Linked DNA regions of Solitalea lacus. Each later gene encodes a partner of the first gene's protein in a complex. Links are inferred from orthologs where the notes say so. Each region holds a gene or a part of one and is shown in the gene's direction. Other genes may lie near its edges. The genes, in order: mnmG and mnmE.

Region 1 (3,214 bases):
AACTTTATTATCAAAAAAGGTAAGCATCTATAACTACGAAAACCAAGATGAGGGTAGCAACATTATTGGAGCTATATCATTTATGTATAGAAGACAACCAATTGATGGTGGTTTTAGTTGGAGAATAGGCTTTACACCTATAATAGGTACATCAGGAAATATATTTCCATCAGGTGCTATAGGTATAGGTTATAACTTCTAAATCAAAATTAAAATAATACAAATCATATAAAAAACCCGTTAGTTAGAGCTAACGGGTTTTTTATTTATCTATATACACCTAAAATCATTATCCTATCTTGAAATTATAAATAATCCTCATTTAAATAATAATCAATTCGCTAAAATAAAGAAACATTATAAATCAATTAGATTAGAGTATTACAACACAAACACGGTCTTTAAATTAATTCCTAACTTAATATTATTATACTGAATTACAATTAAACAGATAAATCTAATAAAGTATATAATAATAAAATACCAATTAAAACACCTTACCACTATTAACTTAATATTCTCAATATTATTCAATCTTAAAATTAATGTTCCACGTGAAACATTAATACAACATCAATATAAATAAACTACTAAAATCAATTTCGTAACTTTGCAAATTATTTAAAATTAAAGAGATAAACCATGTTCCACGTGGAACATTATTAAATAGATATGTTTTCGGAATACGATATTATAGTAGTAGGAGCTGGTCATGCCGGTTGTGAAGCAGCAGCAGCAGCTGCAAATCTAGGTTCTAAAGTTCTATTAATTACAATGAATCTACAAACTATTGCACAAATGTCGTGTAACCCAGCAATGGGTGGCGTGGCTAAAGGACAAATTGTTCGAGAAATTGATGCAATGGGTGGATATTCAGGAATTGTGAGTGATAAAACTACAATTCAATTTAGAATGCTGAATCGTTCTAAGGGTCCAGCAATGTGGAGTCCACGAGCACAAAATGATCGCTACAAATTTCATGAAGAATGGCGTTATATGCTAGAGAATACCAAAAACCTGGATTTCTTTCAGGATATGGTAAGTGGCCTATTAGTAAAAGGAAATACTATTTATGGTGTAAAAACATCACTTGGTTTAGAAATAAAAGCTAAAGCAGTAGTACTTACTAATGGAACGTTCTTAAATGGTACCATTCATATTGGAGAAAAACGATTTGGTGGTGGACGAATGGGAGAAAAAGGCGCAACCGGATTAACCGAAAATTTAGTTGAACTAGGTTTTGAAGCTGGTAGAATGAAAACAGGTACCCCTCCTCGTATTGATGGTAGAAGTATCAATTATTCAGTTATGGAAGAACAACAAGGCGATGAGAATCCAAGTCGCTTTTCATACCTTGATTTTGAACTACCAAAAGAACAACGTTCTTGTTATATTACCTATACTAGTCAGGAAGTTCATGATATACTTAAAGAAGGTTTTGATCGTTCACCAATGTTTACTGGCCGTATAAAAGGTTTAGGTCCACGATACTGCCCTTCTATTGAAGATAAAATAAATCGTTTTGCAGAAAGAGAACGCCATCAAATTTTTGTGGAGCCTGAAGGTTGGAATACTGTAGAAGTATATGTAAACGGATTTTCTACTTCATTACCTGAAGATGTTCAGTATCGTGCTTTAACAAAAATACCTGGTTTTGAAAATGCAAAGTTCTTCCGACCAGGATATGCAATTGAATATGATTTCTTCCCTCCTACTCAATTAAATACAACACTCGAAACCAAGCATATTTCTAACTTATTTTTCGCAGGCCAAATAAATGGAACAACCGGTTATGAAGAAGCCGCAGCACAAGGTTTTATGGCAGGTATAAATGCTCACCAAAAAATCAATGAAAAACATGAATTAGTTTTATCTCGATCAGAGGCCTACATTGGGGTATTAATTGATGACCTTGTAACAAAAGGAACAGAAGAACCTTATCGTATGTTTACTTCAAGAGCAGAACATCGTTTACTACTTCGCCAAGATAATGCGGATATTCGATTAACTAAACTATCACAAAATATTGGCTTAGCATCAGACGAACGCTTAAGAAAAGTTGAAGAAAAGATTGCAAAATCGGATGACATTGTTCAATATATGAAAGCTAAATCAGTTGAACCGTCAGAAATAAATGCATTCTTAGATCAACAAGGAACTTCGCCGATCCCTCAAAATGTTAAATTATTTAACTTATTATCACGTCCTCAAATTAATATTGATGATTTAATAAATGCATACCAGCCGTTAAAAGAATTTATTAATGGATCAAAACAAGAAATAATTGAACAAGCCGAAATTAAGGTTAAGTACGAAAGCTATTTTGAAAAAGAATTAGAAATGGTTTCAAAACTTCAAAAAATGGAAGATCAAAACATCAATCCAAATTTTGATTATGATACATTAATTTCACTTTCGAAAGAGTCGAGAGAAAAACTAAAAAAAATAAAACCAAGAACTTTAGGTCAAGCATCAAGAATTTCCGGTGTTTCGCCTGCTGATATATCTGTTTTAATGATACATTTATCTAAGTAATTGATTTTTAATTACTTAGATAAATTTTAAATTAAAAATATCTACCTATTTTAAGGCGATATAACCCACTTTCTAAAAACTTTAATATTATTTATCATAAAAGCATTAAAATTAAACTGAGGGCTTAAAAACGTGAAATTTTCAAAAGGGAAGTTTTTAAAGAAAAAAAATGAGCTATTCTTAGCATTATCAATATTAGTAAGTGCATGCGCCAATGTGGTAAGCCCAACAGGCGGACCAAAAGATGAAACAGCTCCAAAACTTGTTAGTGAAAATCCAAAAAATAAAACTTTAAACTTTGCAGAGAAAAAAATTGAGATTGAATTTAATGAAATGGTTCAACTCAAAAATCAGTACAAGGAAATAAGCATTACTCCAGAGATGGAACTTGCACCAGAAATTACAGCAAAAAAAAATACTGTAATTATAAAGTTTGTTGACACATTAAGTAAAAATACAACTTACTCTATCAATTTCGGAAATTCAATTGCTGACATAAATGAATCTAATGAATATAAAAATTATCATTATGTTTTTTCAACTGGCAAATTCATTGATTCGTTAAAAATTTCAGGTACGGTTGATTATATAATTGATACTGCCCAAACAAAAGAAGTTCTTGTTGCCCTCTACCCTACAGATATTGAAAAACTCTATAAGCAAAAACCAATAATTTACA
Region 2 (3,245 bases), 2.5 Mb from region 1 along the record:
TGACAGTTGAAGATAGTTTGAATCATTTTCAAACTTATTTCTTCTCCCTGCCCGACTATCCGCATCGTACCCGAAAACATGTTACCAGTCCGAATAACAAATCTACTTGTAAACGATTAAATATGTTTTTAAGGTGGATGGCCAGAAAGGATGATAAAGGAGTAGATTTTGGTATTTGGGATAATATTGAGATGAAAAATTTGCTTTGTCCTCTTGACTTACATGTTGAACGGGTTGCACGTAAACTTGGTTTAATTACACGTAAACAAGTTGATTGGCAAACAACACTCGAACTTAGTGAAAACCTAAGATTGCTGGATCCTAATGATCCGGTGAAGTATGATTTCGCCTTATTTGGTTTGGGAATTGAAGAGAAATTTTAATTAATAAGACTTCGGATTTACGATTTTAGAGTATACGTCTAAACATAACCTTTACAACATGGTGGCCTTTGAAGCAGTCGTTTTTAAATATAAACAGAAGGGTGAAAAAACAGGCTGGACTTATATTGATGTTCCCGCAGACGTTGCTAATGAAATTAAACCGGGTAACAAAAAGGAAATGAGAGTTAGGGGACGATTGGATTCTACTCCGGTTTATGGAATGGCCTTGTTGCCTGTCGGTTCGGGTAATTTTATTCTAAGTTTGAATGCACAATTGCGTAAAAAATTAGGCAAAAGTGAAGGTTCAATGCTCCACGTTGAGTTAGAGGAAGACGTTGATTTTAAAATAGAAATACCTGAAGATTTATATACCTGCCTTTGCGACGAGCCTGAAGCTATAGTTCAATTTGAAAGTTTAAACAAATCAAATCAAAACTATTTTATTAATTGGGTTAACAGTGCTAAAACTGAGCCTACGCGTATTAAACGCATTGCGCTAACAGTAAATGCAATGATTTATAACCTTACATTTGGGGAGATGTTGCGTGCCGAAAAAGCCAAAAAACTTTAAAGCTGCACTGTTCAATCTCTTATCTTTGCCACAAATCAAAACGCATGTTACAAACCACTCCTTTTGCTGAAGATACCATAGTTGCATTAGCCACACCATCAGGAACCGGAGCTATAGCTGTTATCCGACTTTCAGGCCCTGATGCAATTAAAATTTGTAATAAGGTTTTCTTTGGAAAAAACTTGGAGAAACAAACCTCTCATACGGTTCATTTTGGAACCATTCGTGAAAATGATGTAATTGTTGACGAGGTTTTGGCAACTGTGTTTGTAGCACCCCATTCTTATACCCGCGAGAATTCTGTTGAGGTTTCTTGTCACGCTTCGCCATACATTATCCAAAAGCTAATCAACCTGTTTATAAAAAATGGGGCTCGTACAGCAAAGCCTGGTGAGTTTACATTACGCGCTTTTTTAAACGGTCAGCTAGATTTATCTCAGGCCGAAGCTGTTGCCGATTTAATTGCCAGCCGCACTGAGGCATCGCACAATATGGCCTTACGTCAGCTACGAGGCGGTTTTTCAAATGAACTGAAAGTTTTGCGTCAGCAGCTGATTGACTTTGCAGCGTTAATAGAACTCGAACTCGATTTTTCAGAGGAAGATGTAGAATTCGCCAACCGCCCTCAGCTAAAAGCTTTGATTAACAGCATTCAGAGTGTAATACGTAAACTTATTTCTTCTTTTGACTTAGGAAATGCCATAAAAAATGGCATTCCGGTAGTAATTTCGGGTAAACCGAATGTAGGAAAATCAACTTTATTGAATGCGTTGTTGAACGAGGAAAGAGCTATTGTTTCTGAAATTGCCGGTACAACGCGTGATACTATTGAAGATGAAATCAATATTGGTGGCATCAATTTCCGTTTTATTGATACTGCCGGTATTCGGGAAACTTCAGACAAGATTGAAGCCATTGGGGTTGAAAAAGCATACGAAAAAATTCGTCAATCTGCCGTAGTAATTTATTTGTTTGATCCGGAAGAAACCGATGCTAAAGAGTTGGGCGAAATTGTTCTGGAATTATCCAAACATACTTCAGCTGAATCAATATTGTTGGTAGCCAATAAATTGGATAAAGGTAACGAGCAGGAATGGAAAAAACGTTACAAAGAACTTAATGGAGTTTTATTTATTTCAGCCAGAGATAAAGTGCACCTAGATCAATTCACTGAAACCTTATTGCACAAAGCACATGTAGATCAGTTGAATAATGATGAAACGATGATTTCAAATGTTCGTCACCTGGAGGCCCTGCAAAAAACTAATGAAGCATTAGATGACACCCTGCACTTGATGGATCAGCCATTTGGAGGTGAATTATTGGCCTTTGAAATTAAGCGAGCATTACATCATTTAGGTGAAATAACTGGCGATATATCAAATGAAGACTTGCTGGATTCAATTTTTACAAGATTTTGTATCGGAAAGTAAGCCTACAAAATAAACGAATAATAAATATTGTAAAATAGCTATATAGCTATCAAGCTTTCATAACTCCTAAGGATGGTGTCGAGGTTATCGAATTTGAAATTTTCCTAGATGGCAAAAACTTCGGATCTTTTGGAACAACAATGTTGAAAATTAGGTTCCTACTATGTTGCCTCAATACTTTTCTCCTGAGGTTGAATCATTTAATGGTAATTGGTATTGATTACGGAAATGTTACTCTCGTCAACACCCAAAGTGAACCTACTGTTGTAGGCGTGCCGGTTGTCTATGCCTGTAGATTTTCTGGGGCAAAAGCTGGAGAAACACTTTTCAATCAACCAGCTATGGAAGAAGTTATGAATATCTGCTCGGAATATGCAACTGTATCAGAAAGTTCAATTAATATTAAAAATGAAGGGGTTGCAATTGGGTACAATATTTCATTAATTCAAACAGCTTTTAATTTGGCCGATCCCGTTGGGACATGCTCTTTGAAAAGTTTAAAAGGAATTAGTAGTCACTATAAATAAAACATACATGAATTGGGAATTCACCAACGGCCATGAAAATTGTTACTACCTAAAACACTTCTCATGGAACAAGTTGTTGAATTTCCTCTTCAAATCGAACGTTGCTGTGGTTTAGACGTTCATCAAAAAACGGTTGTAGCAACCGTAAGAGGTACCGGTATTACAGAATGCACCCGTACGTTTCTCACCTTCACGCCGGATTTAGAATCCCTTTGTTACTGGCTTGAATCCTTAGGCGTTACCGATGTGGCCATGGAGAGTACCGGGATTTACTGAAAACCGATTTTTACGATTCTGGACACCCATTTCAGGGTCATCCTGGTCAATGCCC

Evidence for each region.
Region 2: the proteins of mnmG (region 1) and mnmE are in contact, whole or in part, in a solved structure (PDB 9HIP), measured with the Escherichia coli proteins. The link is inferred for Solitalea lacus from one-to-one orthologs.

The regions. Positions count from the first base shown.
Region 1 is NZ_CP091740.1:310,599-313,812, forward strand. What follows is about bases 230-3,103. They hold mnmG (tRNA uridine-5-carboxymethylaminomethyl(34) synthesis enzyme MnmG), read left to right. Parts: upstream 230-672; coding sequence 673-2,535; downstream 2,536-3,103. Other genes in these bases: L2B55_RS01275 (Ig-like domain-containing protein), read left to right, coding at 2,668-3,103. Outside these bases: L2B55_RS01265 (hypothetical protein), read left to right, coding at 1-202; more of L2B55_RS01275, read left to right, coding at 3,104-3,214. UniProt on the Escherichia coli protein: NAD-binding protein involved in the addition of a carboxymethylaminomethyl (cmnm) group at the wobble position (U34) of certain tRNAs, forming tRNA-cmnm(5)s(2)U34.
Region 2 is NZ_CP091740.1:2,781,091-2,784,335, reverse strand. What follows is about bases 288-3,192. They hold mnmE (tRNA uridine-5-carboxymethylaminomethyl(34) synthesis GTPase MnmE), read left to right. Parts: upstream 288-998; coding sequence 999-2,387; downstream 2,388-3,192. Other genes in these bases: L2B55_RS11930 (hypothetical protein), read left to right, coding at 2,978-3,190; L2B55_RS11935 (hypothetical protein), read left to right, coding at 2,579-2,914; L2B55_RS11945 (YdeI/OmpD-associated family protein), read left to right, coding at 442-954; L2B55_RS11950 (TIGR02757 family protein), read left to right, coding at 288-383. Outside these bases: more of L2B55_RS11950, read left to right, coding at 1-287; L2B55_RS19065 (IS110 family transposase), read left to right, coding at 3,197-3,245. UniProt on the Escherichia coli protein: Exhibits a very high intrinsic GTPase hydrolysis rate. Involved in the addition of a carboxymethylaminomethyl (cmnm) group at the wobble position (U34) of certain tRNAs, forming tRNA-cmnm(5)s(2)U34.